DNA from 2 places in the Plantactinospora sp. CNZ320 genome. Region 2 is predicted to be linked to the other one. Evidence: riboswitches for the same ligand, from Rfam matches in the RefSeq annotation. Region 2 holds a riboswitch; the other holds the start of a gene.
The links. A riboswitch is a leader RNA that binds a small molecule or an ion and turns the genes downstream of it on or off. The one in region 2 is predicted to bind thiamine pyrophosphate.
Positions count from the first base shown of each region.

Region 1: linked by a shared signal. The riboswitch ahead of thiE (thiamine phosphate synthase) and the one ahead of CLT71_RS14225 (ECF transporter S component) in region 2 are both predicted to bind thiamine pyrophosphate.

Region 1 covers NZ_PJMP01000001.1:4,060,598-4,075,645, reverse strand. The annotation lists gene CLT71_RS17900 (lysylphosphatidylglycerol synthase domain-containing protein) at 1-24, shown strand, start outside; gene CLT71_RS17895 (glycosyltransferase) at 70-1,455, shown strand; gene CLT71_RS17890 (class I SAM-dependent methyltransferase) at 1,452-2,297, shown strand; gene CLT71_RS17885 (glycosyltransferase family protein) at 2,436-4,232, opposite strand; gene CLT71_RS17880 (glycosyltransferase family 2 protein) at 4,229-5,215, opposite strand; gene CLT71_RS17875 (aldo/keto reductase) at 5,468-6,415, shown strand; gene CLT71_RS17870 (DUF559 domain-containing protein) at 6,654-7,484, opposite strand; TPP riboswitch at 7,848-7,958, shown strand; partial or broken gene thiE (thiamine phosphate synthase) at 7,953-8,576, shown strand; partial or broken gene thiO (glycine oxidase ThiO) at 8,783-9,913, shown strand; gene thiS (sulfur carrier protein ThiS) at 10,057-10,257, shown strand; gene CLT71_RS17850 (thiazole synthase) at 10,263-11,102, shown strand; gene CLT71_RS17845 (thiamine phosphate synthase) at 11,174-11,827, shown strand; gene thiD (bifunctional hydroxymethylpyrimidine kinase/phosphomethylpyrimidine kinase) at 11,824-12,759, shown strand; gene thiC (phosphomethylpyrimidine synthase ThiC) at 12,756-14,348, shown strand; gene CLT71_RS38070 (hypothetical protein) at 14,384-15,048, opposite strand, start outside.
Region 2 covers NZ_PJMP01000001.1:3,245,316-3,260,363, forward strand. The annotation lists gene CLT71_RS14190 (acyl-CoA dehydrogenase family protein) at 1-732, opposite strand, end outside; gene CLT71_RS14195 (serine hydrolase) at 1,256-2,185, opposite strand; gene CLT71_RS14200 (hypothetical protein) at 2,178-2,816, opposite strand; gene CLT71_RS14205 (bifunctional diguanylate cyclase/phosphodiesterase) at 2,926-4,893, opposite strand; gene CLT71_RS14210 (RNA polymerase sigma factor) at 4,890-5,480, opposite strand; gene CLT71_RS14215 (DUF6328 family protein) at 5,872-6,381, opposite strand; gene CLT71_RS14220 (SIS domain-containing protein) at 6,521-7,270, opposite strand; TPP riboswitch at 7,402-7,509, shown strand; gene CLT71_RS14225 (ECF transporter S component) at 7,587-8,177, shown strand; gene CLT71_RS14230 (ABC transporter ATP-binding protein) at 8,250-9,710, shown strand; gene CLT71_RS14235 (CbiQ family ECF transporter T component) at 9,707-10,507, shown strand; gene CLT71_RS14240 (serine/threonine-protein kinase) at 10,593-12,533, opposite strand; gene CLT71_RS14245 (hypothetical protein) at 12,822-13,079, opposite strand; gene CLT71_RS14250 (isoprenyl transferase) at 13,474-14,286, opposite strand; gene recO (DNA repair protein RecO) at 14,295-15,048, opposite strand, start outside.

The sequences.
Region 1 (15,048 bases), 820 kb from region 2:
GACCCGGCGACGCGCCAGACGTGACGACGGAACGTGCCTGGGGGCGTACTCGGCGTTACGCTGCTCCTCGTGCGCTGGCTGGTGTTCGGCAGCTACGACGTACGCCGACATCCCCGGGTCGGCGTACTCGTCGAGGGGCTCCGGGCGGCCGGCGACGAGGTGACCGAGCTGAACGAACCGCTGACAATGGACACCGCCGCCCGGATAGCCGTGCTGAGGCAGCCGTGGCGACTTCCGCTGCTCGCCGGCAAGCTCACCCGTTGCTGGGCCCTGCTCGTGATGCGGGCTCTCCGGCACCGGCAGCGGCACCGGCGTTGCACCGTCACCGGCCCGGTCGACGCCGTACTGGTCGGCTATCTCGGACACTTCGACGTGCACCTGGCCCGGCTGCTGTTCCGGGGTACCCCGATCGTGCTCGACCACCTCGTCTCCGCCGCCGGTACGGCCCGGGACCGTGGACTCGCCGGCGCCCGGGGTACCCGGGTACGGCTGATGCGGGCGATCGACCAAGCCGCGCTGTGCCGGGCCGACGTCGTACTCGTGGACACTGCCGAACATCTCGACACGTTGCCGGCGCCGGCTCGGAACCGGGGAATCGTGGTACCCGTCGGAGCCGGTGCGCGGTGGTTCGCCGCCGGTGCCCGTACCGCCCGGGAACGCTGGCCCGGCGACCCGGCCGGCGGCGGCCGGCGGCGGCTGCGGGTCGTCTTCGTCGGGCTCTTCACCCCGTTGCACGGCACCCGGACCCTGGGCGCCGCGCTCGCCGCGCTCGCCATCGACGACTCGATCGAGGTGAGCGTGGTCGGCACCGGACAGGACCATCCCGCCTGCCGCCTGGCCGCCGCTGACAATCCCCGGGTGACCTGGCACGACTGGATCCCGTCCGGTGAGTTGCCCGCGTTCGTCGCCGGGCACCAGGTGTCACTTGGCATCTTCGGCGAGACGGCGAAGGCCGGCCGGGTGGTACCGACAAAGGTCTTCCAGGGCGCCGCCGCCGGCTGCGCCATCGTCACCTCCGACACCGCACCGCAACGCCGGGCTCTCGGTGACGCCGCCGTGTTCGTACCTGCCGGCGACCCGTCCGCGCTGGCCGGCGCGCTCCGCGACCTGGCCCGGGACCCGGACCGGCTGGCCCGGCTGCGGCGGGCTGCCCGGCGGCGTGCGGTCGAACACTTCTGGCCGGCGACCGTCGTGGCCCCGGTCCGGCACCGGATCGACAGGCGCCTGCGACGGCACGGCGGAACGCCCAAGTCGCCGCCGACGACGGAGGCGGCCGCCCAACCGAAGCCGGCTTCCGCTGCGACCCCGGCCGGTGTTTCGAGCCCGGCGGCGTCTGCTCCGGGTCCGGCGGCGTCCGCTTCGAGCCCGGCGGCGTCTGCTTCGGGTCCGGCGGCGTCTGCTGTGGCGCCGGCTGGTGGGGACCTGGCCGCCGGCCCGGTCTGGTGGGTCGGATGAGCGCGCTGGCGGCCGACCCGCCGCTGCCACCCCGGGCGACCCTGCGCTGGCACGTCGTACGCCGGCTCGTGGCGGAGTGCGAGCCCCGGACCATCCTCGAACTCGGCTGCGGGCTGGGCTCCGTCGGTACCCGGCTGGCCCGGCTGGCCCGTTACACCGCGACCGAACCCGACCCGCGCAGCTTCGAGACCGCGTACGCCCGGATCACCCCGCTGGGCGGGACCGTGCACAACGGGGATCACCGGCAGGTACCGGCAGCCGACGGCTACGACCTGGTCTGCGCGTTCGAGGTACTCGAACACATCGCCGACGACCTGCCGGTGCTGAGCGAGTGGCTGACCCTGGCCAGGCCGGGCGGGCACCTGCTGCTGTCGGTACCCGCCGACCCGGAGCGGTTCGGTCCCTGGGACACCCTGGTCGGGCACTACCGGCGCTACTCCGCCGGGCAACTACGGCAGCGGCTGCTCGACGCCGGTGCCACAGATGTCCGGCTGGTGCACTACGGCTGGCCGCTCGGCTACCTGCTCGACTCCGTACGGGACCGCTGGGCGGGTCGCCACGCCGGGCATCCGGCCGAAGCTGTTGTCGGTCATCCGGCCGCAGCCGGTACCGAGGCTGGTCCCGATCATCCGGCTGTGGTCGGTGCCGATCATCCGGCTGGGGCCGGTGCCGGCCCGGGTGGGACGCCGGAGGAGCGCACCTCGACCTCCGGGCGGATCCTGCAACCGCGTGGAGTCCTGGCCGGCGAGGCGATCCGGCTGGCCGTCTCGCCGTTCGTACTCCTCCAGCGGATGCGCCCGGACCGCGGGCCGGGCCTCGTCGCGCTCGCAACCCGCCGGTAGAAGCCTTGGCCACCTCGGCGGACCCGTCCGACCGGCCCCGAGCTTTGTGGATCCCCGGCCCGCCGTCGACCCGAGTCCAGGCCGGGGATCCCGCCCGATCGACGGGCGGGCGAGATAACCGGGTCAGGAGGCCAGGGGTCAGGGGGCGTCGGCGGTGCTGTGCAGGGTGGCGACCCGGAGCAGCGCGTACCGCCCGTCCCGGGCCACGATCCCGGTCTCGACCGACCCGGGCAGCCACTCCGGACGCCTGGTCAGGTCGATCAGAACCAGGTCCTCTGGGCGGGTCGGCTCGGTGTGCAGCGTCGCGGGGGTGAGTGGCCGGGGCTTCAACCGCCAGTAGTAGGCGAGCCAGCGCGGGCTTGCCGCCCCGGAACCGACGGTCCAGGCGTACCGCTGACCGGCCGGTGGCGGATGTTCGGAGACGAGCCGACCGGCCGCGGCCGGTTCGTCGAGCAGGCGGTGCCGGTCCGGGCCGACGACAAGCATCCCGAGGTACGCCCCGAGCGCCGCCCCGACCAGCGTCGCCGCCGTCACCCGGACCGGTCGGCAGGCCAGCCTCCTCCCGGTCCGGATGAACCGGCGCGATACCGCCGATGTCCCCGTACCGTCGCCCTTCCGGGCCGGTGCGTCGAGGCCGTTCTCCGGAACGCGGCGGGTGAGCCCGTCAACGAGCCGGTCCAGCAGTACACCCGTTCCGACCAGTCCGACCACAAGCATCGGATAGGACCAGTACGAGTGGACGTAGGCGCCGTTGCGCAACCCGAGAATCCAGACGGCGGTGAACGCGACAGCCATCGCCAGGTAGACCCGGGTACGCCGATCCAGCAGCCCGACCACCGCCCCGACCGGCAGTGCGCCGATGTACCAGAGTGGCAGCAGATCGTAGGCGTAGCGCCACTGCTGGCGGAGGAACTGCCGCACGGTGAAGCCGCCACCGGTACTGCGCAGCTCGGCCTGCCCGCCGAGCATCGCCATCCCGGTCACCCCGACCACGTAGCCCAGGCTGATCGCGACCCCGGTCAGCATGCTCGCGCCGACCAGTACCGTCACCCGGTCGACCCGACGGGCCGCCAGCAGCCACAGCCCGAGTACGGCGGCGAACCCGACTCCGGGCCAGGAGACCAGGGTGGTGAGCAGCGCGGCGACACAGGCTCCGGCGACGAGCCGGCGGGAGGGATCCGGGCGGGCGCGCAGCCGCACCACCAGGGCGGAGAGGGCCAGGATCGGCCCGAGGTCGAACATCAGCGGGCTGTAGATCCAGTAGAACGGGGTGGCCACCGTCAGGCCGAGCGCCAGCAGGGTGGCCGACCAGCGCAGCCCGAGGCCGCGCAGCAGTGCGGTGCCGGCCGGGACGATCAGCAGGGCCAACAGGTACGCCGGCAGCCACACCTGGTATTCACCGTCCCCCGGCAGCAGGCCGGTCAGCGCGGTGAGCAGGTTGAGCAGCGGCGGGTGATGCGCGTACGGCGTCGAGGCGTAGGGCAGCCAGTCGGCACCGAAGTGCGAGCCGAGGATGCCCTGTTCCTGGAGGTTCCGCAGGTGCAGTGCGTACCGGCCGATGATCCGGCCCAGGTGGTTGTCGCCGAACGGCATGCTGAGCAGTGGAAACCAGGTGAGCGCGACGATCCCGGTGATCGCGGCGACACCGACCCGGCCGAGCCGCTCGATCCGATCCGGGCCCGGTTGCGCCGGTTCGTCGACCGGCCCGTTCGAGTCTCCGGCCGACGGCACCGGCCCGCTCTCTCGTACCCGGGCGACCCTGCCCCGGACCCGTAGCCCGGCGCCCCGGACCCGCAGCCCGACACCGCCGCCCCGCAGCCCGACACCGCCGAGCCGCAGTCCGACGCCGCGGACCCGTAGTCCGACACCGCGGACCCGTAGTCCGACGTCTCGGGTCGGGAGCGGCGCGGCGGCGGTCGGCGCCGCTTCGTTCACGATCGGTTTCCGGGCGGCCAGTCGATTCTGGACCGCACGATGAGGTCGGCGAGCAGCGCCACCGCGCCGATGATCAGGCCGGCGCAGAGCAGCAGCACCGTGTTGGTGGCGATCCGGACCGGGTGCGCGACCAGGTCGTAGACGACCTTTCCGGAGCCGACGGCGAGCAGCAGCAACGACGGCGGCATCAGCACCTTGAGCGGGTTGAAGTACATCACCATCCGGAGGACCTGGAGAAGGTACCGGTAGGCGTCCCGGACGAAGTGGAACTTCGACGAGCCCGACCGGCGGGCGTAGGAGATCGGCACGTAGTGCACGTCATGCTGGTTGTGCAGGAACGCCATCGTGATCGTGGTGACGCAGGAGAATCCCGGCGGAAGCAGCCGGAGATAGGGGAGCGACACGTCCCGGCGGAAGGCCCGCAGCCCGGAGTTGAGGTCGGGAATCCGGGTGCCGGCCAGCCGCTCGGCTATCTTGCGGATGAGCCACTTCGCGGGTACCCGGAGGAACTTGTGGCTGCCCTGCTCGCTCGTACGGGCGCCGACGACCTGGTCGACGTGCGGATCCCGGAGCAGCAGCCGGACGAACTCGGGAATCCGCTCGTTCGGATAGGTCATGTCCGCGTCGGTCCACACCACGATGGCGCCACGCGCCTGTTCGGTACCGATCCGGCGGGCGGTGCCGGAACCGCCGTTGCGATGGAACGCCAGCAGCCGGAGCCGGGGAAAGCGGCCGGTCGCCCCGCGCAGGATCTCCAGTGTGTCGTCGGTGGAGGCGTCGTCGATCGCCAGCAATTCGTAATTGAGACCGCTGGCGTCCATTGCGGAACAGATGCGCTCGATTTCCGTCAGCACGTGCGCCTGCTCGTTATAGCAGGGAAGGACGACCGTCACCTCGACAGGTGCGTTGCTCTCCCTGCTGACCTGCGTGGGGACGACCGACGTCTCCGAGCCGGGCCGGTCGAATCGGCCGTTCACCGCCATGTGAACCCGCCTTTCGACACCTCGTGCGGCGACCGTGAACGGCACGGGGTATTCGCAGAGGTCGCCGTATCCGTGCCCACGATATAGCAGTTTTCGGCGTACGCGCGCGACGCGCCAGCGCGCCAGTTGATTTCACGTACGTGAATCGTCGTCGAATTATTTTCTCGAATGGCGTCCCCTGGCCGGGTGAGCGGACTCCGGTGCGGAGTGTCCGGCCCGGGGCGACGGCATAGGGTTGATCTCGTGACTGAGATGACCTACCGCCGGTTGGGCGACTCCGGGCTCGTGGTGTCCGTCGTGGGAGTCGGCTGCAACAACTTCGGCCGCAAGCTCGACTCCGCCGGGACCCGGGCCGTGGTCGACGCTGCCCTCGACGCCGGCATCAACCTCTTCGACACCGCCGACATCTACGGCGAGCCGCACGGCGGGTCGGAGGAGCAGCTCGGCGCGGCGCTGCGCGGACGGCGGGACGACGTCGTGCTGGCGTCCAAGTTCGGCATGAGCATGTCCGGGATGAACGGGCCGGACCACGGCGCCCGTGGTGCCCGGCGCTACGTCATCCGGGCGGTCGAGGCGTCCCTGCGCCGGCTCGGCACCGACCACATCGACCTCTACCAGATGCACGAACCCGATCCGGGTACGCCGATCGAGGAGACCCTGCGCGCGCTCGACGACCTGGTCCGGGCCGGCAAGGTCCGCTACCTCGGCAACTCCAACTTCAGCGGCTGGCAGATCGCGGACGCGGCCTGGACGGCGCGTACCCGGGGCTACCCGCCCTTCGTCAGCGCGCAGAACGAGTACAGCCTGCTGAACCGGAGTGTGGAGGCCGAGGTCGTGCCGGCCGCGCAGCACTTCGGGCTCGGCCTGCTGCCGTTCTTTCCGCTCGCCGACGGGCTGCTCACCGGCAAGTACAAGCGGGGCGCCCAGCCACCCTCGGACAGCCGGCTCGCCGGCACGAGCCCGAGGTACGCCGCCCGGCTCGCCTCCGCCCCCTGGGACACCATCGAGGCACTGGAGAAGTACGCCGCCGAGCGCGGCCGTTCCCTGCTGGACGTGGCGATCGGTGGCCTGGCCGCCCAGCCGGCGGTGACCTCGGTGATCGCCGGTGCCACCACTCCCGACCAGGTACGCGCCAACGCCAACGCCGGCACCTGGCAGCCCACCGCCGACGACCTCACCGCGCTGCGCGCCCTCCTCTGAGCCCGGCTCCCACCGCCACCGGCCGTCGGCCCATCGCCACCGTTACCAGCCCATCGCCATCGCCACCGGCCTATCGCCACCGTCACCGGCCCATCGGCCACAGCCGACCACTGTCACCGACCACCAACCACCGGCCGCTGCTGTGGCCAGGCCGCTGCGGCTGGCCGCCGCCGATAGGTGATCGATGTCGGTATGTGGCCGGTGTCGACCTGGGCGTTAGAGGCGTTACCCGGCAGGGTTAAGGCATCTCGCGTCCAGGTGTGTGGAGGCGTTCCCGGACGGCCTGGGTCACCTGGGCGACGACTCGGGCAGGGCGCCGCAGGACGTCGTCGGCGGTGAAGCGGAGCACGATCCAGCCAGCGGCTCGCAGGTCGTTCAACCGGGCGACATCCTGGCGAAAGTGTGTCCGCTCCCGGTGGTGGTCGCCCTCGTATTCGAGGGCGATGCGCAGCCGGGGATAGGCGAGGTCCACCCGGCCGACGAACCGCCCCCGGGCGTCGTGCACGTCGTGCTGCGCCGTCGGCCTCGGCAGGCCGGCGTCGACGAGTAGCAGCCGGAGGCGGGTCTCCATCGGTGACTCGCTGAGCGGTTCTGCCAGGCCGAGGACCTCACGCAGCAGTGGTACGCCGGGCCACCCGGGCCGCGCGGTGAGGTACTCGGTGAGCCCGGTGGACTTCACCAACCGGCGGTTCAGCAGTGCGTCCACCGCCACCACCGCCTCGGTGCGCGGCGGCTTCCGCCCCAGGTCGAACGCGGTACGCAGCGGCGTGGTGATCGGCAGCCCGCCGAACCGGGTCACGTCGTCGGGCGAGAGTTTCGCGAGCGTGTAGCGAACCCGCGGCCGAGGTCGAGGTCGGGTGACACCGGGTACCAGCACAGTGACCGGAGCGTCGCGGGGGAGTAGGTGGACGCCCCACAGGTGCGCGGCGCTCAGGCCGCCGATCGCCGCGCCCCGGGGCAACGTGAGGGCGACCGCGTCGCACCACATCCGGTGGTCGTCCGCCCGGTAACCGTCGCGGTGCACATAGACGTCGGGAAGCAGCCGGTGCCATGCCGCCCCGCGCAACATGCTCCGGGTGATGAGCCCTGCGGAGACGGCTGCCCTGGCCGAGAACGGCAGGAACGCTAATCGGGCGGGTACCAGGGGAGGACGGGACATCGGGTCAGCCTGCCGCAGCCCTCACCGCTGCACTGCCCCGTCCACCAGCAACACCATCGCAGAACAGCACACACATCACCTCGCGGCGCCCTGCCTTCGACCTGGACACCAGAGGCGTTACCCGGTCCCGTTGACGCCTCTGGTGTCCAGGTCAGTGCGGGAGAGCGTTCGGGTGGTGTCCAGAGGCGAGCCTCGGTAAGTGGTGGAGTGCTGACAGTGTGCGATGTGTCACGGCTCTTTACGGATTCGTGACCGGCCGCGTACTCTCGCCGACAAGTAACCCACGGGAGCCCGGTGGACCGGGCTGAGAGGGGGGCTGTCGAGCCCCCGACCGTCGAACCTGATCCGGGTAATGCCGGCGCAGGGAGGAGCGTTGCCGTGCCATCCATCGGACGACTTCACCTCATCACCGACACCCGACCCGGCCGGGACCCGCTCGCGGTCCTCGACGCGGCCCTCTCGGTCGCTGGCCCCGAACTGGTCGTACAGGTCCGGGTCTCCGACGACACCGACGACCGGACGGCGTACGAGCTGACCGCCGAGGTGGCCCGCCGGTGTACCGCCGCCGGGGCGTCCTGCCTGGTCAACGACCGGCTACACCTCGCACTCGCCGTCGGGGCGGCCGGCGGGCACGTCGGCGCCCGGGACCTGCCGGTCGACGCCGCCCGCCGGGTGCTCGGCCCGGACGCCGTGCTCGGCGCGACCGCCCGGGACCCGGAAACGGGTGCGGCAGCGGTCGCGGCCGGCGCCAGCTACCTCGGCGTCGGCCCGTGTCACGCCACCTCCACAAAGGACGGGCTCCCCGCACCGATCGGCCCGGAGGGGATCCGCCGGGTCGTCGCCGCTGTGCCGGTACCGGTGATCGCGATCGGCGGGATCACCGCCGACCGGGTACCCGCACTGCTGGCCGCCGGGGCGTACGGGGTGGCTGTGGTGGGTGCCGTCTCCGGGGCCGCCGACCCGGCCCGGGCCACCGCCGAACTCCTCGCCGCCCTCCGCACCGATCCGCCCCCATCCGATCCGGGACGGGAAACATCGCCGGGGTGGGACCCCCGGCGTGGTTCCCCGCACTCCGGTCCGGGCGTGGGGGCGGGAGCGGGAGGATGGTAGGCGCCGGCCGGGAGGTGGTCGGTAACGGCGGCCGCAACGGCAACGGCAATGGCGACGGCGACGGCGACGCCGACGGCAACGGCAACGGCGACCGGAGGGTGGTCGGCGGCGACGGTGCGGTGGATGTCGCGGTGGTGGGCGCCGGCCCGATCGGGCTCGCCGTCGCCTGGCGCTGCGCCACCCGGGGTATGCGGGTCGACGTCTACGACGCCGCACCCGGCTCGGGCGCCTCCGACGTCGCGGCCGGAATGCTCGCCCCGGTCGCCGAGAGCTACTTCGGTGAGCGGGTACTGACCGGACTGCTTGTGGAGTCCGCCGCCCGCTGGCCGGCCTTCGCCGCCGAACTCACCGAAGCGACCGGCCTGGACCTCGGCTACCGGACCGAGGGGACACTCACCGTCGCGCTCACCTCCGACGACCTGGCCGAGGCGGAGCGGCTCTGGGCGTACCAGCGGAAACTGGGACTGCCGGTGACCCCGCTGCGGCCGGCGGAGCTGCGGGACCGCGAACCGCTGCTGGCCACCCGGCTGCGCGGCGGCGCCTTCGCCGCGAGCGACCACCAGGTCGACCCGCGTCGCCTGGTCACCGCGCTGCGGGTCGCCGCCGAACGCGCCGGAGTGACGGTGCTGTCCCGCTCGGTCCGGGACCTCGCCGAGTTGGACGCGGCGGCGACGGTCGTCGCTGCCGGCTGCGGCACGGCCGCGCTGACCGGCCTGCCGGTCCGGCCGGTGAAGGGACAGATCCTGCGGCTGCGGGCCCCCGGCGGAGCCCCGCCCGGCTTCCGGCACGTGATTCGGGGACACGCCGACGGCCGGCACGTCTACCTGGTACCCCGGACCGACGGCGAGGTGGTGGTCGGCGCCACCGTGGAGGAGCGGTCCGACCTCGGTGTCACCGCCGGAGCCGTACTCGACCTGCTCCGCGCCGCCACCGACCTGCTTCCGGAACTGGCCGAGTACGAGCTGGTCGAGGCCCGGTCCGGGCTGCGCCCCGGTACGCCGGACAACGCACCGCTGCTCGGACCGCTGCCGGACCGGCCCGAGGTGGTGGTCGCGGCGGGGCACTTCCGGCACGGCATCGTGCTCACCCCGCTCACCGCCGACCTGGTCGCCGACCTGCTCGCCACCGGCGTACCAGATCCGGCGCTCGCGCCGCTCTCGCCGGCCCGGTTCGCCGACCCGGCCGCGTCGGGGCCGACCGGAGTCGGGCGTGCGGCGCCAGCGGGTGCGGACGCGGTTGTCGCCGACCCGGTCCGGTCAGGACCGACCGGAGTCGGGCGTGCGGCGCCTGCGGGTGCGGACGCGGTGGACGGGACGGTGGCCGGCGGGGAGCCGGGGCCGGACGACGGAACGAGCAGGGTGGGGAGGACGCGGTGGAGCTGACCGTGAACGGAGTCGAGGAGCGGCTGCCCGCCGGGCTGACCGTGGCGGAGCTGGTGCAGCGGATCACCAGCGCACACCGGGGCGTGGCGGTCGCGGTCAACGGCGAGGTGGTGCCGCGCGGCGGCTGGCCGGCCCGGCAGCTCCGGGACGGCGACCGGGTCGAGGTGCTGACCGCGGCGCAGGGCGGGTGACCGCGATGTCGTTCGAAGTCCCCGCACCCGATCCCGGATTCGATCCCCGATTCGGTCCCGAGTCCGAGCCCGAGCCCGGATTCGTGCTCGCCGGGGAGAAGTTCGGCTCCCGACTGATCCTCGGCACCGGCGGGGCGACCAGCCCGTACGTGCTGGAGCAGACGGTCCGGGCCAGCGGCAGTGAACTGGTCACCGTCTCGCTGCGCCGGATCGACAGCAACGCCACCATGGGCGGCGGAGTGCTGGAGGTGCTCGGCCGGTGCGGCGTACGGCTGCTGCCGAACACCGCCGGTTGCCGTACCGCTGCCGAGGCGGTCACCGTGGCGCAGCTCGCCCGCGACGCGTTCGAGACGTCGTGGGTCAAGCTGGAGGTGATCGGTGACGAACGGACCCTGCTGCCCGACGCGGTCGAGTTGGTCACCGCCGCCGAGCGGCTGGTCGCCGACGGGTTCACGGTGCTGCCGTACGTCACCGACGACCCGGTACTGGCCCGCCGGATGCAGGATCTCGGCTGTGCCGCGGTGATGCCGGCGGGTGCGCCGATCGGTTCCGGGCTGGGCATCAACAACCCGCACAACCTGCGACTGCTGCGGCAGAACGTGGACGTACCGGTGATCCTGGACGCGGGTGTCGGTACCGCCTCGGACGCGGCGCTGGCGATGGAACTCGGCTGTGACGCGGTGATGCTGGCCAGCGCGGTCACCCGGGCGGCCGACCCGGTACGGATGGCCACCGCCATGCGGTTCGCCATCGAGGCGGGACGGCTGGCCGCCGGTGCGGGACGGATTCCCCGGCGCTTCCACGCGCTGGCGTCCACCCCGGACGAGGGGCGGCCGGAGCTGTGACCGGCCCGCGAGCCGTTGCGGCAGTGACGCCGGCAGTGACGCTGGCAGTGACGCCGACAGGGACGCTGGCAGTGACGTCACCGGTGCGGGGGATCGTGCTGGTCACCGACCGCTGGCAGGCGAACCGGCCGCTCGACGAGGTGGTCCGGGCCGCGGTCGACGGCGGTGCCCGGTGGGTACTGCTCCGGGAGCGGGACCTGCCCCGGCCGGAGCGGCTCGAACTGGCCCGTCGGTTGCGGGGGATCCTCGCGGCGGTGCACGGCACCCTGCTGGTCGCCGGGCCGGACCCACTCGACGGCGACGCGGTGCACCTGCCGGCCGCTGGCCCGTATCCGCCACCGGCGCTGCCGCTGGTCGGCCGCTCGTGCCACGACACCGCCGAGCTGGGGCGGCTCTGCACAGAGGACTACGTGACCCTCTCGCCGGTATACCCGAGCCCGTCCAAGCCCGGATACGGCCCACCACTCGGTCCGGAGGGCCTGGCGGAACTGGTCGCCCGCAGCCCGGTACCGGTGGTCGCGCTCGGCGGCATCGGTACCCCCGGGCAGGTCGACGCCTGCCTGGCGGCCGGCGCGGCCGGGGTGGCGGTGATGGGCGCGGTGATGCGCTCGGACGACCCGACCCGGCTGGTCAGCGACCTCTGCGCGGCCGTCGAGGCGCGGACCGGTGCGTCGGCCCCGGAGGACCCGATCCCGGGTGTGTCGGGCTCGGGGTGGGCGCGGTGACCCCGCCGGTGGTGCTGACCGTGGCCGGCTCGGACTCCGGAGCGGGCGCGGGCATCCAGGCCGACCTGAAGGTCTTCGCCGCGCTCGGGGTCTACGGCACGTCGGTGCTCACCGCGGTCACCGCACAGAACACCCACGAGGTACGTGCCGTCCTCCCGATCTCCGCCGCGATGGTGCGTGCGCAGCTCGACGCGTTGGCCGAGGACCTGCCGCCGCTGGCGGTGAAGACCGGGATGCTCGGCGACGCGGAGGTCGCCGCCGCGGTGGCCGAGGCCGCCCGGGCAGGGCTGCTGCCCGATCTGGTGGTCGACCCGGTGCTCGTCTCGACCAGCGGAGCCCGGCTCGGCGTGGTCGGGGCGATCGAACGGCTGCTGCCGTACGCCCTGGTGGCGACGCCGAACCGGGCGGAGGCGGCGGCGATCCTCGGCCGTACCGTCTCCGGTCCCGACGAGATGGCGCAGGCGGCCCGGGACCTGGCCGCCGGCGGCCCCCGGTACGTGGTGGTGACCGGCGGCGACAGCGACGACTCGGGGCTCGCCACCGGCGGCGGCGAGGCGTTCGGCGGGGCGGTCGACGCGCTCTGGACCGGCGTCGAGGTCCGGCTGTTGCGTGGCCCGTGGGTGCCGACCCGGAACACCCACGGCACCGGCTGTTCGTTCTCGGCCGCGATCGCCGCCCGGCTGGCGCTCGGCGACCAGGTGCCGGAGGCGGTGGCCTTCGCCAAGGAGTACGTCACCCGCGCGCTGCTCGGTGCCCGGAACTGGTCGCTGGGGCGCGGTCACGGGCCGCTGGACCACTTCAGCGCATCCGTGACGGCGGCGGGCGACAGGTCCGGCCCGTCCAGCGGATCCGGCCTGCCCAGCGGGTCTGATCCATCCAGCGGGTTCGGTTCATCCAGCGGGTTCGGTTCCAGTACAGGGAGGTTGTCATGAACGCTCGCCGCAAGGTGTACGTGACCGGGGCGCGTCCGGACGTCCGGGTGCCGTTCGCCGAGGTGGAGCTGGCCGGTGACGAACCGCCGGTACGGCTCTACGACACCTCCGGTCCCGGTTCGGACCCCGCCGAAGGGCTGCCGCCGCTGCGCGGGGCGTGGATCGCGGAGCGGGGCGACGTGGCCCCGGTACGCGGTGCCGGTACCCCGCTGGCCGGTCGGGACGGTGCCCGGCCCACCCAACTGGAATACGCCCGGGCCGGAATCGTCACCCCCGAGATGGAGTTCGTGGCGATCCGGGAGGGGATGCCGGCCGAGGTCGTCCGGGAGGAGATCGCGGCCGGCCGGGCGGTACTGCCACTGAACGTGAACCACCCGGAGTGCGAACCGGCGATCATCGGCAAGCGCTTCCTGGTGAAGGTCAACGCCAACATCGGCACCTCGGCGGTCACCTCGTCGATCGCCGAGGAGGTGGAGAAGCTCACCTGGGCCACCCGGTGGGGCGCGGACACCGTGATGGACCTCTCCACCGGCAAGCGGATCCACGAGACCCGGGAAGCGATCATCCGCAACTCCCCGGTGCCGATCGGCACCGTACCGATCTATCAGGCCCTGGAGAAGGTCGGCGGCGACCCGGTGAAACTGAGCTGGGACGTCTTCCGGGAAACCGTGATCGAGCAGGCCGAGCAGGGCGTCGACTACATGACCGTGCACGCCGGGGTACGCCTCGGTTACGTGCCACTGGCGGTCGACCGGGTCACCGGGATCGTCTCCCGGGGCGGCTCGATCATGGCGGCCTGGTGCCTGGCACACCACCAGGAGAACTTCCTCTACACCAACTTCGCCGAACTCTGCGAGATCCTCGCCCGTTACGACGTCACGTTCTCGCTCGGCGACGGGCTGCGACCCGGCTCGATCGCGGACGCGAACGACGAGGCGCAGTTCGCCGAGCTGCGTACCCTGGGGGAGCTGACCTCGGTCGCCTGGGAGCACGGCGTACAGGTGATGATCGAGGGGCCGGGCCACGTGCCGATGCACAAGATCAAGGAGAACGTGGACCTCCAGCAGGAGCTGTGCCACGAGGCGCCGTTCTACACCCTCGGTCCGCTCACCACGGACATCGCCCCGGCGTACGACCACATCACCTCGGCGATCGGCGCCGCGATGATCGGCATGTTCGGTACCGCCATGCTCTGCTACGTCACCCCGAAGGAACACCTCGGGCTGCCGGACCGCGACGACGTCAAGGCGGGGGTGATCGCGTACAAGATCGCGGCACACGCGGCCGACCTGGCCAAGGGGCACCCCGGGGCGCAGGCGTGGGACGACGCGCTGTCGAAGGCGCGGTTCGAGTTCCGCTGGGAGGACCAGTTCAACCTGTCGCTGGATCCGGAGACCGCCCGGGCGTACCACGACGCCACCCTGCCGGCGACACCAGCCAAGACGGCGCACTTCTGCTCCATGTGCGGCCCGAAGTTCTGCTCGATGAAGATCACCCAGGAACTGAAGGAGTACGCGGCACAGGGCATGCAGGAGAAGTCGACCGAGTTCCTGGCCTCGGGCGGCAAGGTGTACCTGCCACTGGCCTGACCACCTGCGCCCACCACCGGTCGACCGGGGAGCAGTCAGTCGGCGTGGTGACGGCCGGTCGAGCGCAGGGATCGCCGTACGCTGCGGTCCAGCCCGAGGTCGTCGCCGTTCGGGTCGGGCTCGCTGAGCCCGCTCACCCAGTCGACGTACTCCTCGTCGCGGGCCGGGACCGGTTCCTCCGTACGGTTACGGCCCTTCGCCTCCCGTTGCTTCGACTCGCCCCTGCCCGGCTTCGACTCGCCGCTGTCCTGTTTCGGGTCGCCCTTGCCGGTCTCACCGGTGCCGGTCTGCTCGGAGTCGGCACTGCCCCGGTTGCGCCGGAACAGGCCGCGACGAATCCGTCCCGTCGGCCGCTCCGCGTCTTCGGTGCCGGACTCGGACTCGGACTCGGACTCGGGCTGGGGCTGAGGCTGGGGATGGGGATGGGGATGGGGATGGGGATGGGCGGTGATTTCCGGGGCGGGGGCGACCGGCAGCGGGGTTCCGGGATCCGGCGTCGTCTGGACCGGGGTGTTCCCGGAGACCACCGGAATGGGCGGGAGCCGGTCGGCACGGGGACGGATTACCGGTGCGAAGGCGTCCCAGACGTCGTCGCTACGGGCTGGCGACGCGGGTGCGGAGGCAGAGGTTGCCGCCCGTGGCGACGGTGGTATCGGTGGCGGTGTCCTGGCAGGTGGCTCCGGTGGTGCCGCGGCTGCTG
Region 2 (15,048 bases):
CTCGGACTTCGGCACCCGGGCCATCACCACCAGCAGGGAGGCCACGGTGCCGTTGGTGGCCCAGAGCTTGACGCCGTTGAGCCGGTAGCCGGTGCCGTCGGAGGTGGGCTCGGCGGTGGTGGCCAGCCGGGCCGGGTCGGAGCCGACGTCCGGCTCGGTCAGTAGGAATGCCGACACCTCGCCGGCGGCCAGCCGGGGCAGGAAGCGCTGCTTCTGCTCGTCGGTGCCGAACATCTTCAGCGGCTGCGGCACCCCGATCGACTGGTGCGCCGAGAGCAGCGCGCCGATCGCCGGGCTGGCCGAGCCGGCCAGGGCCAACGCCCGGCAGTAGTGCAGGTTGCTCAGGCCGAGACCGCCGTACTTCTTGTCGATCTTCATGCCGAAGCTGCCGAGCCGGGCCAGCCCGGCGAAGACCTCGTCCGGGATCCGCGCGTCCCGCTCGATCGCCGCGCCGTCCACCTCGGACCGGACGTAGCTGTCGAGCCGGCCGAGGAACTCCTGCGCCTCGGCGGCGCGCTCGGGGTCGGGCTGTGGCCACGGGTCGATCAGGTCGAGCCGGAGCCGGCCGAGGAAGAGTTCCTTGCCGAAACTCGGCTTGCCCCACTCGGTCTCCCGGGCGGCCTCGGCAACCTGGCGGGCCTCCCGCTCGGAGACCTGTCCGGCCTCCTTGGGCAGCGGCCCGACTCCGTCCGACCCGCTCGCCGCCGGCCTGTTCTGCTCTGTCGTGGTCACGGCAACCCCCTCGATCGAGTACGGCGGTGAGGTGCTGCCCGCGCCCAGCGCAGTCGGTGGGTGCGCGCAACCTCCTGGCGTCTGCGGCCGATGTACCGCCAACGCTACCTCGGTTTGTTACCCGTCGGTAGCACCGATTATGCGGATACTGGCAATCGCCGCTGCCGCACGCCGCCGCTGCTGACGGCGGTGCCGCCACCGGTCAAGGGGTGACTGTGCGATCGCGAGACTGTCGAGCTGCCCCGCATGTGCGCCCGCGCTCCGAGCACCCTTACCGTCCTTGCTGGCCGAAGCGGCCGACAACCCTCCCAACGCCGCACCACACGCACGTGATCACCTGGACATGAAGTGCGCTACGGCTCTCCCGTAACGCCTCTGTTGTCCAGGTGATCATGCGGGCCGGCGGGTGGCGCGGGGCCGGCGGCCGGGCGGGTGGCGCGGGGGCCGTCGCCAGCGGAGCGTGGTCTGTCCGGCTGCTCCGCGACGGCAACCGGCTCGGCAGTTTGGCAGCAGCGGCACACGGCTAACCGGCGGAACCGGCCAGCACACCGCTCAACGGGATGGCACGCAGCTCGGTCAGGGCGTACCGTGCGGCCTTCTCCACCGCCGCGATCCCCTTCTGCCGCGTCGGGTGGTGGTCGGAGAGGACCGCGACCAGCCAGTCCCGGCCCGGCTCGACGATCCGGCCGATGCTGTTCGCCAACCACAGTCCGTTGTCGGCGTCCACAGTCGTCCAGCCGTTCTTGACGTAGCTGGCGGTGCTCGCCGGACCGGCGGCGGCGGTGATCCCCCAGTCCTGCTCCTCGTCGACCTGGCCCATCAGCCCGAGCAGGAACTTCCGGCCGTCCTCGTCGAGCGGGCCGGCCGGATCGGTGACCACGGTCAGCAGCCGGAGCTGGTCGGCCGCGGTCGTCGTGGTCATCCCCCAGCTCGAATTCGCTGTGGTCTGGCGCAGCCCGAGGGCCCTGTTCGCGGCGGTCAGCCCGGCCCGGTAGCCGATGGTGGCGTACAGGCTGCTCGTCGCCGCGTTGTCGCTGACCACGATCATCGAGCGGGCCAGCCGCCGCTCGTTCGTGCTCATGTCCCGCCCCTGCTCCTGCCGACGCAGCAGCAACGCGGCCAGAATGTCCACCTTGACGACGCTGGCGGTCTGGTACCGCCGGGTGCCGGCGGTGACGGTCAGGCCGCTGGTCCGGTCCCGCACCGCCAGCGTGACCCGGCCGCCGACTCCGCGCAGGTAGCGCTCGATCCGGGTACCGGCCAGCGCCGCGTGGTCCGGGGTCGGGCTCGGCGTCGGCCGGGCCGGGCTGGCCGACGCTCCCGGCTGCGGGCCGGCACCGGCCGAACGCGTCCACCGGTACGTCAGTCCGGTGCCGGCCGCACCCGCGCCGAGCAGGGCGGCGGCGGTGGCGACCAGCAGCTCCCGCCGTCTGGGCCCGCGACGGCTAGGCAAGGAGATCCGCCAGCTTCCGCACCACCGTCTGCGCGGTACGCCGGTCCGCCGGCCCCGGTACGTTCAGTGTCGAGAGCCGGTCACCATGGCGTACCGCCACCAGCAGCGCGGACCGGGGCGGTGCCCCCGGCGACTCGATCCGTCCCCGCACCACAAGTGCTTCGGCGGGGGGCAGATCGGTGTCGAGGAGCGTGAACGAGACCGTGGCGCCGTAGGCGTCGTACCGGGAGCAGGTCTGGACGACCCGGCGTACGTCGTCGAGCGCCCGTACCGCCCAGCCGGGCTCGTACGCCTCGACCACCTGCGTCGCGACCAGTTCGGACGGCTCGTGCCGGTAGCGGCGTTGCACGGCGCCACTGCGATGCCGCTGGGCGGGATAGTCCTGCTCTCGGTACGCCGGGCAGTCGGACTGGAGCCACGGCCACGGCGGCGGCTCCGGCGGATGCTGGCTCTGCCGCCATCCCGCGCCCAGGCCGCTCGGCTGGAGCAGGGCGAGGTCGAGCGCGGCCGGTCGGTGCACCGGGGCGCTCGCGCTCGGTCGGGCATCCTGGCCGGCCGACGGGCGGGACACCGGATCGGCGGCACAGCCGGCGGTGAGGCCGGCGACCGCCAGCAGGACCGGCAGCAGCACGGCTGTCCCGGCCAGCCTGCCGACCGCCGGTGACCACCTTGTTCGGGCTTCCACACCTCCTAATGACGACCGCCGCGGGCGGGATGTTGCATGGACGCCTCGGACGCGGTCATCCGGTGGCGGCCCGCAACTTCCGCTCCGGGTCGGCCTCGGGTTCGGCGAGCGCGAGCGGCGTACGCGTCGGGCTGGTCACCGGCTTGGGCTTGCCGACCAGGTACCCCTGGGCGAAGTCCACCCCGTAGTCGCGGAGCAGATTCATGGTGGCCTCGTCCTCCACGTGCTCGGCCGCGGTCCGGATGCCCAACCCGCCGCACATCTCGACGATCGACCGCACGATCCCCTGGTTCGCCACCGAGTGCGTTATGCCGGCGATGAACTCGCCACCCACCTTCACCAGGTCCACCGGAAAGTAGGTGAGGAAGGCGAACGGCACGTGCCCCGACCCGAAGTCGTCGAGGGCGAGTTGGCAGCCGAGCTGGCGGATCCCGTACGCGAAGTTGTGCGCCTCGGTCAGATTGCCGATCCGTGCCGTCTCGGTGATCTCGAAGGTGAGCTGGCCGGGATCGACGTCGTACTGCTGGAGCCGCTGCTGTACCCGTTCCAGCAGGTACGGGTCGCCGAGCGAGCGCGCGGAGAGGTTCACCTGGTAGTGCGAGGTACGCGGGCCACGGGCGATCAGTTCGATGGTCCGGTCGATCACCCACCTGTCGATCGGCAGGATCTCGTCCAGCCGCTCCGCGTCGCCGAGCAGCGTGGACGCCGAGTGCGCCTGCCCGCCGTCGTTGAGCACCCGGAGCAGGATCTCCTGCCGGGTGATCTGGTTGAGCCGCAGGTCGAGGATCGGCTGGGTGTAGAGGGTGAACCGGTTCTCGGCGACCGTGGCCCGTACCCGGCTCCGGCACAGCTCCCGGCGCTCGTCCTCGGCCGCCGGCTGGTCCAGGGCGACCCGGTCGACGCCGGTCGCCCGGGCCCGGCGCCAGGCCGTCTCCGCGTCCACGATCAGGTCGGCGCCCCGGCTGCCGTCCCGCCCCTGGTAGCGGACCAGGCCGCCCCAGGCGTCGACCAGCCGGGTCCGGCCCAGCACATAGGACTGTGACCGGATGCCGTCGATGATCTGCTCGGCGAGCGCGGTCGCCGAACTCAGCGTGGTGCGCTGCATCAGCACCCCGAACTCGTACGGACCGGTCAGCCCGCAGACGTCTGTGCGACGGGCGACCCGGCGGACGACCTGGGCGACCGCCACCGCCAACCGCTCCTGCTCGTCCGCACCGCCGCCGGCCCCGTCCACCGGACCGGCGTCGAGCCCGCCGGACGGGCCGATGGACGGACTGGCGTCGAGGCCGCCGGACGGGCCTGCGGACGGGCCGACCGGCTCGACGGCCACCACGAGCAGCACGCCCGGCCCGCCCCGCTGGGCGGTGTCGATCTCGTCGGCGAACCTCGCCCGGTGGAAGAGCCCGGTGACCGGGTCCCGGCCGGCCAGTTCCGCCTGCACCGTCTCGCGGCGGCGGACCAGCCGCGCCTGCTCCAGTCGGGCGAGTTCGAGTTCGGTGATGTCCTGGGTGGTGGCGACGATGCCGTACGGCCGGTTCTTCGCGTCGACGACGAATTCGAGGTGGCAGTGCACGTACCGGGTGACCCGGTCCGGGCGGATCACCCGGCAGGTCGTCTCCCGTACGGTCCGGTCCCGCCACACCGACTCGACGATCCGGCGTACCCCGTCGACGTCGTCGGGGTGGATCAGCCGGGTCAGTGCCGCGACCGAGTGCCGCAGCGTGCCGGGCGGATAGCCGAGGATCAGGGCCATCTCGTCCGACCAGGTCAGCTCACCGCTGGCCCGGACCCAGGTGACGGTGCCGAGCTTGGCCAACTGGGCCGCCCGGGTGATCCGGGCCGCCTCGTCGATGTCGGCGGTCAGCGGATCCCGTACCTCGATGTCGCCGATCAGGTCCCGACCCTCGGAGACGGCACGCTGGTACTCCTGCCGCACCCGGCGGGTGGCGCGGCGCGCCCGGGCCCGTTCCAGTTCGCTGAGCGTCTGGTCCGAGGCCAACGACAGGATGTCGTCCAGGTTCATCCCCGCTCCCTCCCACCGGAGGGCGCGTCGAAGCCCGCCTGCTGGGCGAGTTCCTTCAGCCGGGCCCGAGCCGCCTGCCGGTACGTCCGCACCGTGTTGTACGCGATGCCGAGGATCGCCGCGATCTCGTGGTCGGACCAGCCGTCCAGCGCCAGCACGAAGACCTCGGCCTGCCGGGGTGGCAGCCTCGGCAGCCAGCCGCGCAGCAGCTCCCGGGCTTCCGCCGGGTCGGCCGGCTCGGCGAGAAGCTCCGACGGCGCCTCCTCCAGGCTGACCGTCACGTCCTGCCGGCGACGCCGTTGCAGCACCAGCAGCTTGTACCGGGCGGTCTTGTACATCCAGGCCAGCGGCTTCTCGTATTCGCGGATCTGCTCCCACTTGTCCCGGGCGGTGATGAACGCCTCCTGTACGGCGTCCTCGGCCAGTCCCCGGTCCGCGCACCGGGCGAGCAGGAAGCGCTCGACCAGTACGAAGTTCCGCTGGCAGAACGCCTCGAAGCTCACCTCGGCCTCGGACTCGGCCCGGCCCCGGTCCCCCAACCGGGCGGCCGACTCGGCCCGTACCACCGCGTTGTCCCCGCTCCTCATGCCGGCTCGCCCCCGTCTGTTCGACGTGGACCCCGACGTGGACCCCGCGGGACCGCGACCCGATACCCGTCGCGGTCCCGCACCAACGGCCCCAACCCCCCGATCGGGCCCACCAGCACCGCCGCCGGGTCACCGGTCGGCAGTCCCCCCAGAACCTCGCTCATCCTCGCCTCTCGCGGTCCGTAGTTGTCGTTCCGCGTATAACTCTCCGTCAAGGGCCTCTGTGTAGGGGGCGACCCGCCAAGACGAAGATGGCAATGATCAAGAATGTGGCGATGAGCTGGTGCGTCTCCACCGATCTGCCACTGTAGACAACCCGATCAGCCGAGAATATCTACTGTCCAGTATGGATTGCGGAGAGTGACAACGAAAGGTCTGCCGGGTGGCGTGCTCACTCGACCGCGTCGGGGCGGGCGCTGGGCGGCACGCTGTCGTCGTCATCGTCGGCCTCGCCCCAGTTGCGGCGCAGGAACGGCAGCGCGGCCCAGAAGGTCAGGAACCAGACCGCGGTCAACCCGCTGAGCACGAACGCCACCGGCCGGGGCAGTACGAAGTCGGTGATCAGCAGCACCGAGCTGACCATCGCGATCAGCATGAACGCCAGCCCGCCGGAGGCCATGGCGTGCGCGAACCGGACCAGCTCCGGCTTGCGCCCCTGCCGGAAGAGCGCCCGGTGGAAGGCGACCGGCGAGATGATCAACGCGGTGGCCGCCGCCGCCGCCAGCAGCGCGACGACGTAGGTGTCCTTCTGGAACGTGGTGGCTCGCGGGAAGCCGCTGCTGAACGGCAGAGTGAGCAGAAAGGCGAACAGAATCTGCACCCCGGTCTGCGCCACCCGCAGCTCTTGCAGCAGGTCGGCGAAGTTCCGTTGCCAACGCTGCTTTTCCGTCTCCATGGCCACCTGGGCCACCTCCCCCTCGCTGACGTTCGCAGCAGTGTGCCCTGCGCGACCACACGTGAAACGCGAGGAAGGCTCGACAGCGGACGGGAAGGTGGTACCGGCACCAAACCGGGCGGCGCGGGAGGTCGAAGCGCCGGATTCAGCTGCCTCGACGGATCCGGCCGGCGTACCGGGCTTCCAGGCTGTTGTTGTGGTCGTCGCTGTCCGGAATGTTCGCCGAGAGGTAGACCGGGGCCGTCTCCCCCGCCTCGACCAACCGGCGTACCACCTCCACCACGACCTGCTGGGCGAGCAGCGCGGCGGTGATCGAGGAGACCGCGCCGACCGCGCCGCCACCGGGCAGCGGCAGCGTCGCGTCGCCGTACGGGGCGCCGTTGTCGAGTACCACGTCGGCCAGGTCGCCGAGCTTGCGGCCGGACGGATGCCGGGAGGCGACCCGTGCCGAGTGCTGCTCCGAGGTGATCGCGATCAACCCGTGACCGCGTTCCTTCACCAGCGACGCGAACTCGACGATCGTGCCGTTCACCCCGGAGTTCGAGGCGATCACGAAGACGTCCCGGGGATCGATCGGGGTCAGCTCGTAGAGCCGGTGCGCCACTGTCGGATCCCGCTCCAGGGTCGGTCCGAGGATGTCGACCGGCTCACCGCCGTGCAGTACCAGGTCACGCAGCGCGATCCGGTTCGTCGGCACCAGCCCACCGGCCCGGCCGGCGATCTCCATGGCCAGCGCCTCCGAGTGACCGGTACCGAACGCCTGCACCACCCCACCGGCCCGCAGCGCGTCGGTGACCAGGTCGGCCGCCCGGCGTACGCCGTCCTGGGCGGCGGCAGCCACCCGCCCGATCGTCTCGGTGACCACATCGAGATAGCCCTCGGGGCTGAGTGTCACGCCGCACGCGTCCCTTCGAGATGTTGATCTGAGCCATCCACCCTAACCCGCAACCTCGTGGGCGCCGCCACATCCGCCGGTTCACCGCTGTCGACACAGCGGCAACCGGTGTACCGTCTGCGCAACAACAGCACATCCGACAGGGGAGCGCACAGCGCTGAGAGTGCGGGTGACACACCCGCAGACCCTCGAACCTGATCTGGGTAATGCCAGCGCAGGGAGTTCGGTCGAGTCTCCAGCCGCGCCGCAGTCCGGGGCCGTCCCGGGTTGCGGCGTGCGTCTTGCCTGGTTCGCCACGCGACTGGGAGGCACGCCCATGAGTACGTCCACCACCACCAGATGGCGCACCGTCGACATCGTCGTCGCCTCGGTCATCGCGGTCGCGTTTGGGGTCATCTTCTGGGCCTGGAACCTGGTCTGGGGCGCCACCGAGGGCGCCTTCACCTTCTTCCCGCCCGCCCAGGCGGTCATCTACGGCATCTGGCTGGTACCCGGAGTGCTCGGCGGCCTGGTGATCCGCAAGCCGGGTGCGGCACTCTACTGCGAGTTCCTCGCCGCCTTCGTCTCGGTGCTGCTCGGCAGCCAGTGGGGCACCGTCGCGATCCTCCAGGGGCTCGCCCAGGGCGTCGGCGCCGAGCTGGCGTTCCTCGCCGTCGGGTACCGCTCGTTCCGGCTGCCGGTGGCGGTCGGCTCCGGGCTGCTGGCCGGTCTCGCCGCCGCGATCTTCGACCAGATCCGCTACTACTCCGAGTACGACTTCGACTCGTTCCGGCTACCGGTCTTTCTCTTCACCGTGCTCAGCTCGGCGGTGATCGCCGGTGCCGGCGGCTGGGCGCTCACCCGCGCCCTGGCCCAGACCGGCGTGCTGGACCGGTTCCCGGCCGGTCGAGATCGCACCGCGGTGTGAGCGGAGCGAGCGAATCAGCCAGCTCAGGGTGGACGAGCCTCATGACGGCACGCAGCGCAGCGGAGTGCCGGCATGAGTGAGGTGCGGCTGCGCGGTTTCGGCTGGCGGCACGCGGGCCGGCGGGCCTTCGCGGTCCGCGACGTCGACCTGCGGATCGGGCACGGCGAGCGGGTACTCCTGCTCGGCTCCTCCGGGGCCGGCAAGAGCACCCTGCTGGCGGCACTGGCCGGACTGCTCGCCGAGGACTCCGGCGAGCAGGAGGGCACCGTCGAGATCGACGGGCTCGATCCGCGCAAGGCCCGGGAGCGGGTCGGCATCGTCTTCCAGGACCCGCAGACCCAGCTCGTGATGGCCCGGGCCGGCGACGACGTGGCGTTCGGCCTGGAAAATCGCGGGGTACCGGCGACGGAGATCTGGCCCCGGGTCACCGAGGCGTTGCACCGGGTCGGCTTCCCGTACGGCCTGGACCGGTCCACCGCCGCGCTCTCCGGCGGCGAGCAGCAGCGGCTCGCCCTGGCCGGAGTGCTGGCGCTACGGCCCGGACTGCTGCTGCTCGACGAGCCGACCGCCAACCTGGATCCGGGCGGCGCCGAGTTGGTCCGCGACGCGGTCCGGGCGGCGGTCGACGACGACACCACGCTGGTCCTGGTCGAGCACCGGGTCTCGGAGGCGCTGCCGCTGGTGGACCGGGTGGTGGTACTCGAACCAGGTGGCGGGGTACGCGCCGACGGGCCGCCGGAGCAGGTCTTCGCGGCGCACGGCGCGGCACTGGCCGCCGCCGGGGTCTGGGTGCCGGGGCCGCCGCCGGCACCGCGCCGGGCCACGTCCGGCCCCGGCGAGGTGTTGCTCACCGCTGACCGGCTCGGCCTGCCGCCCCGGCTGGCCGACACCGACCTTCGGGTACGCGCCGGCGAGACGCTCGCCGTGCTCGGCCGCAACGGTGCCGGAAAGTCCACCCTGGCGCTGCTGCTCGGCGGGCTGCTCCGGCCCGGTACCGGCCGGCTGGCGGCGACCGAGGCACTGGCCGGCCGGCACGCCGGCACCGCACCGCACCGGTGGCGGGCACCGGTGCTGGCCGGCCGGATCGGCTCGGTCTTCCAGGATCCGGAGCACCAGTTCGTCCGCAGTACCGTCTTCGAGGAGCTGGCGCTCGGGCCACGCCGGACCGGTCAGCCCGAATCCGCGGTCCGCTCGGTGGTCGAGGAACTGCTGGGCCGGCTCCGGCTGGACCGGTTGGCGGCGGCCAACCCGTACACCCTCTCCGGTGGGCAGGCGCGGCGGCTGAGCGTGGCCACCGCGCTGGCCACCGCGCCCCGGCTGCTCGTACTCGACGAGCCGACCTTCGGCCAGGACCGGCGTACCTGGCTCGAACTGGTCGAACTGCTCGCCGGGCTGCGCGACGGCGGGCACGGCATCGTCACCGTCACCCACGACGTCGACTTCGTCGTCGCGCTCGCCGACCGGACGATCCGGCTCGGCGGTGACGGGGCGACGGAGTCGGGGCAGACCCGGGCGGCGGGGCGGCCCCGGTGATCCCGTACCAGCCGATCGCCGCCCCCGACGCGCCGCTGGCCCGGCGTAACCCGGTGGCGAAGGTGGCCGCCGCGATGGTCGTCTCCGTGGCGCTGATCGCCACCGTCGATCCGGTGGCCCCGGCGGTGGCGATCGCCTTCGAACTCGCCGTGGTGCCACTCTTCGGCGTCCGGTACGCCGCACTGGCCCGGCGGGCCTGGCCGCTGCTGCTCAGCGCCCTCGGCATCCTCTGCACCCTGGTGCTCTTCGCCGCCGAGCGGACCGGCGACCTGCTGTGGCGGGCCGGGCCGGTGGAGGTCACCACAGGGGTGCTGGCCACCGCGCTGGGCATGGCGCTGCGGGTGATCGCGGTGGCGCTGCCCGGGGTACTGGTCTTCGCCACCACCGACCCGACCGACCTGACCGACGCCCTGATCCAGAACACCAAGGCGCCGCCCCGGTTCGCGATCGGGGCGCTGGCCGCGTTCCGGCTGGTACCGCTGCTCGCCCTGGAGTGGCGGATGCTGAGCCTGGCCCGGCGGGCCCGGGGTGTCGACGCCGGCCGGAATCCGCTGGCCCGGCTGCGGCTGTTCGGCTCGACCGCGTTCGCCCTGCTGGTCGGGGCGATCCGCCGGGGTACCCGGCTGGCCACTGCGATGGACGCCCGTGGCTTCGACTCGGGCTCGCCGCGGACGTCGGCCCGTCGGCAGCGGTTCACCGCCGCCGACGCCGCCCTGGTCGCCGGGGCCGCGACGCTGGCCGGCGGAGCGCTCGCGGTCAGCGTCGTGCTCGGCACCTTCCGGCCGCTGGTCGGCTGACCCGGCTACCTGGGCCCGCTCGGCGGCCCAGGGCTGGTGAGACTGCCCGGAGCCGGCGAGACTGCCCGGTCGGGCGGGGGCCCGGTCAGTCCAGGGTGGCGATCTCGATGTCGCCGAACGCGACCCGGTAGGACGGTTCCCGGCCCGGGTCGGAAATCGGATCGGAGAAGATGCCGAGCACCACCCGACCGGCCACCGGTGCGTCGTCCCGGGCCGCGCCGACCTGCCGACCGTCCTGATAGAAGCGAAGGTCCGCACCGTCGGCGACCACGCCGACCCGGATTCGGCCGTTCGTCGGCAGATCCGGCGGGAAGGGGAAGTCGCCGACCTCGACCGCGGCGTCGGGTCCGTGCCGCATCAGGTGGTACCCGTCGGCGCAGACCCGCAGCACGTACCCGCCCTGCGCGTCGGTGAACCGGAACCAGATCCCGGCACAACTGTCCGGCTCGACCAGTACGACGTCGACCTCGGCCCGTACGTCGGCCCAGATCTTCTGCGGCCCCGGGCACCGGTACGGCCCGTCGCTCTGCTTGGAGACCACCAGTCCGTCGTCGAACTCACAGCCGACCCGGTGCCGCTGGTCCGTCCTCGGCGACCAGAGACCCGCTTCGGTCAGCGGATCGGTGACCACCACCTGGCCGGACGGCGGTGCCCCGGACTGGCCGGCGGTCGGCGTGGAACCCGCTGGCCCGGTCGGACCGCCGATCGTGGCACCGGGTCCGGCGTTGGCCAGTGGACCCGATGCCGCCTGGTCGGCTCCGGGCCGCTTCGTACCCGGTGGCAGCATCCCGCTGGCGTAGCCGACGGTGACCGCCGCACCCAGCAGTCCCACGAGCGCGAAGAGTGCGCTGGCGAGCGTCGCCCACCGGCCGCCCCCGCTGCGGGCCGGTGCGGCGGGAGTTGCCGGCTGCCCGGTCTGGACCGCGTCGGGCGGCCCGACGGCGGCTCCCGGACCGGGCGTACCGGCGCTGACCGGCAGTGGGGCCTCCCGCGCGACCAGCCCGTACGGGCTCCCGGCGAACCGGTCCGGGGCGCCGGGCGGGCTCGCCGTACCGGATCCGGCCGACGTGTGCCCGACAGGCGCTGTCTCGGCGAGCGGGCGCTGGTCGGTGACGGCCTGCGCCCGCTCGGCGGCGGCCAGCAGGTCCGACTGCCCGGCGAGCGTCTCGACGACCTGACCGGTCCGGCCCGGCCCGCCGGCCAGCAGCCGGTCCAGCAGGTCACGGGCGTTCGGCCGGCGGTGCGGCTCCTTGGCCAGTGCCAGTTCGACGAGTTCGCGCAGGGGTCCGGTCAACCCGTCGAGATCGGGCTCCTCGGTCATGATCCGTACCGCTGTCGCGGCCGGCGTCTCGGCGGCGAACGGGGTACGCCCGGTGCCGGCGTACGCCACCACGGCGCCCCAGGCGAAGACGTCTGCGGCCGGCGTGAGTACTCCCTTGGTCACCGACTCGAGCCGTTCCGGCGCCATGTACGCCACAGTGCCGATCACCTGGTCGGTCCGGGTACCGGCAGCGGTGCCGTGCATCGCGCGGGCGATCCCGAAGTCGATCACTTTTGGACTGCCGGGTGGCAGCAGCACGTTGCTCGGCTTGAGATCGCGGTGGATCACTCCGGCACCGTGGATCGCGGTCAGCGCGGTCGCCATCCCGACCGCGAGCCCGTAGAGGTTGCCCGGGGTGAGCGGGCCCCGGTCGGCGACCACTGTGGACAGGCTGGGGCCGTCGACGTACTCGACGACCAGATAGGGCGGGTCGTGGTCGGGGTCGGCGTCGAGCACTTCCGCGGTGCAGAACGGTGGCACCTGGCGGGCCCGTTTCACCTCGCCCCGGAACCGGCGCCGGAACTCGGCGTCGTGCGCCAGATCCGGCCGGATCACCTTGACCGCCACCGTCCGGCCGTCGGACAACCGGGCCAGGTAGACGGTGCCCATGCCGCCCTCGCCGAGCCGGCCGACCAGTTCACACGGGCCGAGTTGGCGCGGATCGGTGGGTCGGAGCGGTTGTGCCCCGGCGACCTCGCCCGTCATCCCGACCCTCCACCGCCCCGCGGACCAGCCACCCCGTCACCGGAAGTCGAGTAAGTATCACACCGGATCAGCTCAACCGGGAGGCCGGGCGGAAGTCACGATGTGCGGGCCGACCGACGGCGGCGGGTTTCCCCGAGGCCCCGTGAACGGAACGGCGAGCGGCGACGGCGGGTTTCCCCGGGCCCCGTGAACGGGACGGCGAGCGGCGGCGGCGGGTTTCACCGGTCAGGGCGGTACGGCGCCGGGCGGATTGGCCCGGCGCCGTACCCTGCGGATCCGTGTCGCGGCTCAGCTGCGCCGGAAGGCGTACTGGCGGGACGAGGCGGAACCCCGTCCACGTCCGACACCGGTCGGGCCGCCGCCGTTGCGGATCACCGGCCCCGCCTTCGGTGCCGCCGGTCGATGAGGTGCCGGGGAGCTGTCATCCGGCAGCACGATCGGGGCGGCGAGTTCGATCGAGTCGTCCGCTGGCCGGCCGAGCCGGGCGGGCGAGCCGCCGTTTCCGGCCGAGCCGGTGGTCTTCCTGGACTTTCGCTTGGCAGGCATATGGTGTCTCTCCTCCTGGTCGGGACCGCCCTGCTTTGCGCAGCGGCAGCGGCGCGCGGGATTGGGATTCCCGGGAGTCCGTTCGCGGAGGTGCCACCGGCACAGGTGGCGGGTCGCCGCCAGAAAAGGCGGAACGGCACGGACGCCCGGAGCGCTCGCACCCGCGCCGCGCAGAACAGGCGGGCGGGTTGGCTCGGATGAAGGGGCATCAGTACCGCATGCCCGAACCATACCCGGCCGGCGCCCCAAGCGCACCCGTATTTTCCGCAGGAGGTCGAACCCGCCGCCGAGAGCCCGCTGCCGGGGCGACGATCAGTCGGCCGCCGAGAGCCGGCTGCCGGGGCGACGATCAGTCGGCCGCCGGTCAGGCGTGTGCTGGTCAGGCGTGTGCTGGTCAGGCGTGTGCCGGTCCGGGGGCGACCGGGTTGGGCAGGGCACCGCCGAATCTGCGGTCCCGCTGCGCGTACAGCTCGCAGGCGTACCAGAGGTGGCGGCGGTCGAAGTCCGGCCAGAGGGTGTCCAGGTAGACCAGTTCGGCGTACGCGCTCTGCCAGAGCAGGAAGTTGGAGATCCGCTGTTCACCGGAGGGCCGGAGGAACATGTCGACGGGTGGCACCTCGGGGTGATAGAGGTACCGCGAGATCATTTTCTCGTTGACCTTGCTGGGGTCCACCTTGCCGGCGGCGACGTCCCGGGCGATCGCGGCGGCGGCGTCGGCGATCTCGGCCTGCCCGCCGTAGTTGACGCAGAACTGGAGGGTCAGCGTCGAGTTGCCCCGGGACATCTCCTCGGCCGTCTGCAACTCCGAGATGACGCTCTTCCAGAGCCGGCCGGCCCGCCCGGACCAGACCACCCGGACCCCGAGCTCCACCAACTGGTCCCGGCGGCGCCGGATCACGTCCCGGTTGAAGCCCATCAGGAAGCGCACCTCGTCCGGCGAGCGCCGCCAGTTCTCCGTCGAGAAGGCGTACGCCGACAGATAGGGGATGCCGAGTTCGATCGCGCCCTCGATGGTGTCGAAGAGGGAGTACTCGCCCTGCTCGTGACCCTTGGTCCTGGGCAGCCCACGCTGCTTGGCCCAGCGCCCGTTGCCGTCCATCACCACCGCCACGTGCTTCGGCAGCGCCTCGGGCGGCAGCGCCGGAGGCCGGGCACCGGACGGGTGCGGGGTCGGTGGCACCGGTCCCCGACGGGCTCGGTTGGTCATCGCTCGGATCACTGTGCTTCCTTCGCTCCGTCCGCCGGGCCGGGCTGCGGGACGCGCCGCGCCCGGTCCGTACGCTCACCGGTCGAGCCCCTGTCGACCAGCGGCAAGGAGCGTAACCCCCGCTCCAGGTGCCATTGCAGGTGCGCCGCCACCAGGCCACTGCACTCCCGGCGGTGCGGCGCGTCGGCGGCGTCCGCGGTCTGCCAGTCCCCGGAGGCGAGCGCGGCCATCAGGTCCAGGGTGGCCGGCGCCGGATGGGCGGCGCCGGGCGGCCGGCAGTCCGGGCAGACACAACCCCCGGCGGGTACCGAGAACGCGCCGTGCCGGCCAGGTGTGCCGCAGACCGCGCAGGCGACAAGCGCCGGTGCCCAGCCGGCCAGCCCCATCCCGCGCAGCAGGTACGCGTCCAGCACCAGCGTGCTGGCGTGCTCCCCGTCGGCGAGCGCCCGCAGCCCGCCCAGGGTGAGCTGGAACAGCCGCAGCGACGGCTCCCGCTCGACCGGGGTGAGCCGCTCCGCCGTCTCGGCGATCGCGCTCGCCGCCGTGTAACGGGGATAGTCGGTGACGAACGCCTTGCCGTAGAGCGCGATCCCCTCCACCTGGCTGATCGAGTGCAGCGAACTGCCCTGCTCGCCCTTGGGGTCGCCGGCGATCTGGAGGTCGACGTGGCCGAACGGCTCCAGCCGGGCACCGAACCGCGAGGTGGTCCGGCGTACCCCCCGGGCGACCGCCCGCAGCCGACCGTGCCGGCGGGTCAGCAGG